3 linked regions of the Duganella dendranthematis genome follow. The protein of the gene in region 2 interacts with the protein of the main gene of each other region in a pairwise test. Links are inferred from orthologs where the notes say so. Each region holds a gene or a part of one and is shown on either strand. Other genes may lie near its edges.

Region 1 (2,906 bases), 250 kb from region 2 along the record:
CGCCGCGGGCGCCCGACAGATCGACGCCGTCCAGCAGCGGCGAGGCCACGGCTTGTTCGGCGGCGATGCGCGCGCGGTCCACGCCGGAGGCGGTGGCGGTGCCCATCATGGCCTTGCCCTGCTCGCCCATGATGGTTTTGACGTCGTTGAAGTCGACGTTGATGTGGCCCGGCACGTTGATGATCTCGGCAATACCGGCGACCGCGTTATTCAGCACATCGTCAGCGTGTTGCAGCCATTCGATCAGCGATTCGTCTTCGTAGATCTCTTCCAGCTTTTCGTTGAGGATCACGATCAGCGAGTCGACGTTGGCCGACAGCTGTTCCAGACCTTCATCGGCGATGTCCATGCACTTCTGGCCTTCGTGCGAGAACGGCTTCGACACCACGGCCACGGTCAGCGCGCCCAGCGACTTTGCCACTTCGGCCACGATCGGTGCCGCGCCGGTACCGGTGCCGCCGCCCATGCCGGCAGCGATGAACACCATGTGCGCGCCGCGCAGCGAGTCTTCAATACGCTGGCGCGATTCTTCCGCCAGCTTGCGGCCGACGTCCGGCTTCATGCCTGCACCCAGGCCGGTCTCGCCGATCTGGATGATGTTGTCGGCCTTCGAGGTGGCCAGTGCTTGCGCGTCGGTGTTGGCGGCGATGAACTCGACGCCCGACATGCCCTTGTTGATCATGTGCTGCACCGCATTGCCACCCGCACCGCCAACGCCGACGACCTTGATGACGGTGCCTAAAGCTGCGTTATCGACCATATCGAACTCCATGATGTGACTCCCTATCAGAATGCGGTTTCCAAGCGCCAGTCCTCATAATTGTAGGAGAACTGGAGATTGAAAACTGCGGTTTAATATAAAAAAATTTGTGTGTGCCCTGCCTCAGAAGTTCCCGAGGAACCATTCCTTCATGCGCTGCCAGACTGCCTTTACCGATCCATCCTGCCGCGTGACGATGTGACCACGCAGGTACTGCTTTTTCGCTTCCTGTAACAGGCCAAGCACGGTCGCGTAGCGCGGACTGCGCACCACGTCGGCCAGCTGGCCACGGTAGTCCGGCGTGCCAAGGCGCGCCGGCTTGAGGAATATGTCTTCCGCCATTTCGACCATGCCCGGCATGATCGCGGTGCCGCCGGTCAGCACGATGCCCGAGGACAGCACGCCTTCATAACCCGACTCGCGCACCACCTGGTGCACCATCGCGAACAGCTCTTCGACGCGCGGTTCGATCACCGCCGCCAGCGCCTGGCGCGACAGGTTGCGCGGACCGCGGTCGCCCAGACCCGGCACTTCCAGCGATTCGCCCGGATCGGCCAGCACCTGCTTGGCCACGCCGTAGCGGATCTTGATCTCTTCCGCTTCGGTGGTTGGCGTGCGCAGCGCCATCGCGATGTCGTTGGTGATCTGGTCGCCGGCGATCGGGATCACGGCGGTGTGGCGGATCGCGCCGTCGGAGAACACCGCAACGTCGGTGGTGCCGCCGCCGATGTCGATCAGCACCACGCCCAGTTCCTTCTCGTCGCCGGTCAGCACCGCGTCGGCGGAGGCCATCGGTTGCAGGATCAGGTCCGACACTTCCAGGCCGCAGCGGCGCACGCACTTGACGATGTTCTGCACCGCCGATACCGCGCCCGTGACGATGTGCACTTTGACTTCCAGGCGGATGCCGCTCATGCCGATCGGCTCGCGCACATCTTCCTGGCTGTCGACGATGAACTCTTGCGGCACGGTGTGCAGCAGTTGCTGGTCGGTCGGTATGTTAACCGCCTTTGCCGTTTCAATGACGCGCGCTACGTCGGTCGCCGTCACTTCCTTGTCCTTGATCGCCACCATGCCGCTCGAATTGAAGCTGCGAATATGGCTGCCCGCGATGCCGGCGTAGACATTGCGGATCTTGCAGTCGGCCATCAGCTCCGCTTCTTCCAGCGCGCGCTGGATCGATTCCACGGTCGCTTCGATGTTGACCACCACGCCTTTCTTCAGGCCTCGCGATTCGTGCTGGCCCAGGCCAATCACTTCGTGGCGTCCATCGGCCATCACCTCGGCCACCACGGCCACCACCTTGGAGGTGCCGATATCGAGGCCGACGATCAGGTTTTTCGCGTCTTTAGTCATTTCTTCTCTGCCTGCTAGTTATGCTTGGTGTCCGGTTTTTTCACTAATGGTTTTGGCTTCGCGCCTTCCGCTGGGATCTTCAATCCCTGCGCGCTCAACGCCAAACCGTTCTGGTACCGCATGTCGATCGTTTCTATATTGGGCAGATGCTCCACCAGCTGCGGATAAATGCCCACCAGCCGGTCTACCCTTTCCTTCAACGTGGTGCTGGTCTGTTCCCGTCCCAGCGCCACGCTCATTCCGTTATCCAGCCTCACCGTCCACGCATAGCGGCCCGACAGCGACAGCGCCTGCGGCACCAGCTTGAGCGGCGCGAACCAGTTGCGCAACTCGTCGTACCGCGACAGCACTTCCTTCTCGCTGCCGTCCGGACCATCAAACTCCGGCAGCGCGTGATCCTCTTCCGCCTCGGCCAGGTTGGCGGTGAACACATCGCCCTTGGTCGACAGCAGCCTGCCATCCTCGCCCCAGGTGCCCAACGCCTCATGCTCTTCCAGCGCCACGATCAGCTGGTCAGGCCATTCGCGGCGTACCGTTGCGCGGCGTACCCAGGGCACCGACTCAAACGCCTGGCGTACCGCATCCAGGTTGGTGGTGAAGAAGTTGCCCTTGATCCGACCCAGCGCGTTGTTACGCAGCGTCAGGTGATTCACATGCCGCAAATCGTCCTGCGGCCCGATACTCTCGATACGGATGGTGCGCAGGTTGAACATCGGCCGCTGCGACACCCACCACACGCCGGCTGCTATGCAGGCCAGCAGCGTCATCGCAACGATGCCGCTGGCGGTTG
Region 2 (3,195 bases):
TCGGCGGCGGGAGCGACAACAGGTTTCGGTGGCGGCATGACCGGGAACAGCCCTGCTGCGCCGTTTGGCGCCGGCGTGGCCGCAGCGGCGCCATTGGCACCTGCGGCAGCCGGCTGGCCCTCGCCCTCTTTCGGCGCGTCTTTGATCGGCGCCATCTTGTTATTGTGTTTGCGCGGTGCGCGTTCGACTTCTTCCGGCGGCCGCGCAGGCATGTCCGGCGTCGACATCAGAATCAGCAGCTGCGTGTTGTTGGTGATGCCCGCCAGCGGCTGGCAGATCACGCCGCCGAACGAACCGCCGGCGCTGTTTTCCACCTGCGTCACGCGCGCCACCGCCAGCCCGGCCGGATACACACCATCCAGGCCCGAAGTGACAACGACATCGCCCACCTGAATATCCGCATTCGGTGCGGTAAACCGCAATTCCAGATTGCCCGACTTGCCACGCCCATAGGCCACGGAGCGCAAGCCATTGCGCAGCAGCTGCACCGGAATCGCCTGCTCCTTATCGGACAGCAGCGTCACTTCCGAAGTAAAAGGGAACACGCGCGTGACCTGACCGACCACGCCCTGGTTATCGATCACCGGCAGGCCAAGCGCCACATCATGATGGGTACCGCGATCGAGAATGATCTTGCGGCTGTTGGCGTCGCGCGCGTCGTACAACACCTCGGCCAGTTGCGACTTGACCGGCAGGCGCTCACGCGCGTCCATCAGCTTGCGCAGCTGGGCGTTTTCCGCCGACTGCAGGCGCGCCTGCTGCAAGGCCTGCGAATTGACGATCTGCTGCGTCTTCAATTCGCGTACCTGCTTTTCCAGCGACGACAAAGTAGAGAAATAATCACCGACGCCGTAGATGGCGTCGCGCGGCAGCAAGGCCACCTTCTGCACCGGCGACAGCACCGCGCCGGCATAGTAACGCACTGTTTCCAGACTGCGCATGTGCGAGTCGACCAGCAGCAGTGCAATCGATATGCACGCGAACACCGTCATCTTGACCCGCGCCGAAGCGCCTTGCTTGAAAAGTGGCGGAGGACTGTATTCCATGACTTCCAAATAATCCGGCGCGCGCGCGCCAACGAGACTGTCAACTCACCGTAAAGCACCGGGGCCGCTTTGTGGCGGCCCCGTTTTATTCAGATCATTCGTAGGAGAAGATCGAGCCCAGTTGGTCCATGCGCTCCAGCGCCATGCCCGAACCGCGCACCACGCAGGTCAGCGGATCTTCCGCCACCAGCACCGGCAGGCCGGTTTCTTCCATCAGCAGGCGATCCAGATCGCGCAGCAGCGCGCCACCACCGGTCAGCATCATGCCTTTTTCGGCGATGTCGGCGCCCAGTTCCGGCGGGGTCTGTTCCAGCGCGTTCTTCACGGCCGACACGATGTTGTTCAGCGGGTCGGTCAGCGCTTCCAGGATCTCGTTGGACGAAATCGTGAACGAACGCGGGATGCCTTCGGACAGGTTGCGGCCCTTGACTTCCATTTCCTTGACTTCCGAACCCGGGAAGGCCGAACCGATGGCCTTCTTGATCGCTTCCGCAGTCTGTTCGCCGATCAGCATGCCGTAATTACGACGGATGTAGTTGACGATGGCTTCGTCGAACTTGTCGCCGCCCACGCGCACCGAACCTTTGTAGACCATGCCGCCCAGCGAGATGATGCCCACCTCGGTGGTGCCGCCGCCGATGTCGACCACCATCGAGCCGGTGGCGTCCGAGACCGGCAGGCCGGCGCCGATTGCGGCGGCCATCGGCTCTTCAATCAGGTACACCTGCGAGGCGCCGGCGCCCAGCGCCGATTCGCGGATCGCGCGGCGCTCCACCTGGGTCGAGCCGCACGGCACGCAAATGATGATGCGCGGCGAAGGACGGAAGAATTTGGAGTCGTGCACCATGCGGATGAACTGCTTCAGCATCTGTTCGGTGACGGTGAAGTCGGCGATTACGCCGTCTTTCATCGGGCGGATCGCCTCGATATTGCCAGGCACCTTGCCCAGCATTTGTTTTGCTTCTTTACCAACTGCCTGGATCGTTTTCTTGCCGTTTGGGCCGCCTTCCTGGCGGATGGCGACAACCGAAGGTTCATCAAGGACGATGCCTTGGCCGCGAACGTAGATCAGGGTATTGGCCGTGCCCAAGTCAATGGCCAGGTCGGAGGAAATGTAACGACGTAAAAAACCAAACATTAAAGTGTCCTGTGGCGCTACCGGTGTGCGCGTAATCCGTTGAGTAAAAAATTCTGTCCGAAATGCGGCGGCAGCAATCATTCAGCGCCGACAACGCATCAACCCGCCATTCTACCTTATAATTTGACTGCGATTTATCCAAAATCCACCCAAAAGTGTGGTGCCAGAGACCGCGAATTAGGCGGCATTCGCCGGTGGTTGCTGGCGAATAGGCAGAATTTCAAGTTTTTTATCAATATCACAATTAACCGCGCCATGTCCCTGACCCTATCCGACGTAACCCGCATTGCCAAACTGGCCCAACTTGAGATGAGCGAAGCGCAAAGCGCCACCGCGCTGGAGCAGCTGAACGGCATCTTTGCGCTGGCCGAACAGATGCAGGCGGTCGACACCGACGGCGTCGCGCCGCTGAGCCATCCGCTGGCCGCCCACATGAACAACATCGCGCTGCGCCTGCGCGACGACGTCGCCAACGAACCAAATCGCCGCGACGCCTATCAAACGGTCGCCCCCAAGACCCAGGACGGTTTGTACCTGGTGCCGAAAGTGATCGACTGACACGATGTCGTTCCCGCCTGCGCGGGAATCCATGCTGAGCCAGCGTTCTATGGGTCCCCGCTTCCGCAGGGACGACGCTGTAACGAATGAAACTGAAACGCCATGCACACCAAAACCATTAAAGAGCTGTCCGCCCTCCTGCAAAGCAAAGCGGTGTCCGCCACCGAAGTGGCCACCCACTTCCTCGACCGCATCGAGCAGAGCGACCTGAACGCCTTCCTGCACGTCGACCGCGCGCTGACCCTGGCGCAAGCGGCCGAAGCCGATGCCCGCATCGCCGCCGGCACCGCCACTCCGCTGACCGGCGTGCCGATCGCCCACAAGGATATCTTCGTCACCACCGGCTGGCGTTCGACCGCCGGCTCCAAGATGCTGGCCAATTACGTCAGCCCATTCGACGCCACCGTGGTGGAGAAGTTCCGCGCGGCCGGCATGGTCACGCTGGGCAAGCTC
Region 3 (2,937 bases), 250 kb from region 2 along the record:
TCAGCTTTGGCGAACACTTCCGCATGACCTGGAATATCTGGGCGTTTCTTTTCGGCCCCTTTTACTTTCTCGTCAAAGGTATGTGGCGCAAAGCGCTCGTCTACTGGCTGCTGGGTTTTGTGCCACTCATGCTGATTGATTTGGCGTCGCCAGACAACGAATTGGGTCCACTGAAATTTGGCGTCAACATCGCAGCAGCGGCATGGTGCATGCTGCGTTCCAACACCGATTACTATCGCAAGCTGGTCTTGAAGGACAACGGCTGGTGGTAAAAAAACGGCGCCATTGGCGCCGTCTTGATTACAGCTGGCCCAACAGGGTTTCAGCGTTCGACACTTCGAACTTGCCGCCCTGTTCGACATTCAATTGCTTGACCACGCCGTCCACTACCAGCAGCGAGTAGCGCTGGGAGCGGGTGCCCATGCCGAACTTGCTGAAGTCGGCGTCCAGGCCCAGTGCTTTCGAGTATGCGGCGTTGCCGTCAGCCATGAAGCGGACGATGCCGGTGGCCTTCTGGTCGCGGCCCCAGGCGCCCATCACGAACGCGTCATTGACCGAGATGCACCAGATTTCATCCACGCCCTTGGCTTTGAATTCTTCCGCATGCTGCACATAACCCGGCACGTGCTGGGCCGAGCAGGTTGGCGTGAACGCGCCTGGCAGGCCGAAGATGGCAATGGTCTTGCCCTTGACCAGGTCCTGCACGTTGAACGTGTTCGGACCCAGCGAGCAGCCTTCGGTTTCGATTTCGATGTATTCGGACAAACTGCCTTCTGGCAATTGGTCGCCGATTTTGATGGTCATGGATGACTCCTTTATCTGTATCAATATAAAAAAAGCCGCACCCGAGGTGCGGCTCTTCCCGGAATAGAACCGGCAGTATGCCTTAATCGGCCTGTTTGCGCAGGAAGGCTGGAATGTCGTAGGTTTCCATGCCGTTCTTCTCCATCGCGCGCACCTGCTCGGAAGCCGATTCGCGACGCCATACCGCCGGCGCCTTCATGCCGTCGAAGGCTGGCGATGCGCCGCCGCCCATGCCGCCGGTGGCGCCCATCGACATACCTTGCGCCGCCGCCGCGCCACCCATGGCAGCCGATGGCATCATCGGGCTGTTGTGGGTGCCGGTACGCAGCATCTGCTGCGGCACCAGTTGCACGTGCTTCTTGGCTTTGCCCAGGCCGGTCGCAACCACGGTCACGCGGATGCTGTCGCCCATGTCGTCGTCGTAGGCGATACCTTGTGCGATCGACGCATCCGGCGCCGCAAACGCGCGCACGGCCGCCATGACTTCCTTGATCTCTTTACCTTTCAGGCCACGCGATGCGGTGACGTTCACCAGCACGCCGCGGGCGCCCGACAGATCGACGCCGTCCAGCAGCGGCGAGGCCACGGCTTGTTCGGCGGCGATGCGCGCGCGGTCCACGCCGGAGGCGGTGGCGGTGCCCATCATGGCCTTGCCCTGCTCGCCCATGATGGTTTTGACGTCGTTGAAGTCGACGTTGATGTGGCCCGGCACGTTGATGATCTCGGCAATACCGGCGACCGCGTTATTCAGCACATCGTCAGCGTGTTGCAGCCATTCGATCAGCGATTCGTCTTCGTAGATCTCTTCCAGCTTTTCGTTGAGGATCACGATCAGCGAGTCGACGTTGGCCGACAGCTGTTCCAGACCTTCATCGGCGATGTCCATGCACTTCTGGCCTTCGTGCGAGAACGGCTTCGACACCACGGCCACGGTCAGCGCGCCCAGCGACTTTGCCACTTCGGCCACGATCGGTGCCGCGCCGGTACCGGTGCCGCCGCCCATGCCGGCAGCGATGAACACCATGTGCGCGCCGCGCAGCGAGTCTTCAATACGCTGGCGCGATTCTTCCGCCAGCTTGCGGCCGACGTCCGGCTTCATGCCTGCACCCAGGCCGGTCTCGCCGATCTGGATGATGTTGTCGGCCTTCGAGGTGGCCAGTGCTTGCGCGTCGGTGTTGGCGGCGATGAACTCGACGCCCGACATGCCCTTGTTGATCATGTGCTGCACCGCATTGCCACCCGCACCGCCAACGCCGACGACCTTGATGACGGTGCCTAAAGCTGCGTTATCGACCATATCGAACTCCATGATGTGACTCCCTATCAGAATGCGGTTTCCAAGCGCCAGTCCTCATAATTGTAGGAGAACTGGAGATTGAAAACTGCGGTTTAATATAAAAAAATTTGTGTGTGCCCTGCCTCAGAAGTTCCCGAGGAACCATTCCTTCATGCGCTGCCAGACTGCCTTTACCGATCCATCCTGCCGCGTGACGATGTGACCACGCAGGTACTGCTTTTTCGCTTCCTGTAACAGGCCAAGCACGGTCGCGTAGCGCGGACTGCGCACCACGTCGGCCAGCTGGCCACGGTAGTCCGGCGTGCCAAGGCGCGCCGGCTTGAGGAATATGTCTTCCGCCATTTCGACCATGCCCGGCATGATCGCGGTGCCGCCGGTCAGCACGATGCCCGAGGACAGCACGCCTTCATAACCCGACTCGCGCACCACCTGGTGCACCATCGCGAACAGCTCTTCGACGCGCGGTTCGATCACCGCCGCCAGCGCCTGGCGCGACAGGTTGCGCGGACCGCGGTCGCCCAGACCCGGCACTTCCAGCGATTCGCCCGGATCGGCCAGCACCTGCTTGGCCACGCCGTAGCGGATCTTGATCTCTTCCGCTTCGGTGGTTGGCGTGCGCAGCGCCATCGCGATGTCGTTGGTGATCTGGTCGCCGGCGATCGGGATCACGGCGGTGTGGCGGATCGCGCCGTCGGAGAACACCGCAACGTCGGTGGTGCCGCCGCCGATGTCGATCAGCACCACGCCCAGTTCCTTCTCGTCGCCGGTCAGCACCGCGTCGGCGGAGGCCATCGGTTGCAGGATCAGGTCCGACACTTCCAGGCCGCAGCGGCGCA

What was found.
Region 1: the proteins of HH213_RS15195 (region 2) and ftsA interact in binary tests that used the Escherichia coli proteins (3 or more experiments, as listed by UniProt). The link is inferred for Duganella dendranthematis from one-to-one orthologs.
Region 3: the proteins of HH213_RS15195 (region 2) and ftsZ interact in binary tests that used the Escherichia coli proteins (3 or more experiments, as listed by UniProt). The link is inferred for Duganella dendranthematis from one-to-one orthologs.

What each region holds. Positions count from the first base shown.
Region 1 is NZ_CP051684.1:3,587,927-3,590,832, reverse strand. It holds ftsA (cell division protein FtsA), read right to left. Parts: upstream 2,117-2,906; coding sequence 884-2,116; downstream 1-883. Other genes in the region: HH213_RS16380 (cell division protein FtsQ/DivIB), read right to left, coding at 2,131-2,906; ftsZ (cell division protein FtsZ), read right to left, coding at 1-772. UniProt on the Escherichia coli protein: Essential cell division protein that assists in the assembly of the Z ring. May serve as the principal membrane anchor for the Z ring.
Region 2 is NZ_CP051684.1:3,337,152-3,340,346, reverse strand. The notes cover bases 163-3,098. They hold HH213_RS15195 (rod shape-determining protein), read right to left. Parts: upstream 2,185-3,098; coding sequence 1,141-2,184; downstream 163-1,140. Other genes in these bases: gatA (Asp-tRNA(Asn)/Glu-tRNA(Gln) amidotransferase subunit GatA), read left to right, coding at 2,845-3,098; gatC (Asp-tRNA(Asn)/Glu-tRNA(Gln) amidotransferase subunit GatC), read left to right, coding at 2,440-2,742; mreC (rod shape-determining protein MreC), read right to left, coding at 163-1,046. In the rest of the region: more of mreC, read right to left, coding at 1-162; more of gatA, read left to right, coding at 3,099-3,195. UniProt on the Escherichia coli protein: Forms membrane-associated dynamic filaments that are essential for cell shape determination. Acts by regulating cell wall synthesis and cell elongation, and thus cell shape.
Region 3 is NZ_CP051684.1:3,589,237-3,592,173, reverse strand. It holds ftsZ (cell division protein FtsZ), read right to left. Parts: upstream 2,114-2,937; coding sequence 887-2,113; downstream 1-886. Other genes in the region: ftsA (cell division protein FtsA), read right to left, coding at 2,225-2,937; HH213_RS16395 (peroxiredoxin), read right to left, coding at 301-804; HH213_RS16400 (DUF2628 domain-containing protein), read left to right, coding at 1-272. UniProt on the Escherichia coli protein: Essential cell division protein that forms a contractile ring structure (Z ring) at the future cell division site. The regulation of the ring assembly controls the timing and the location of cell division.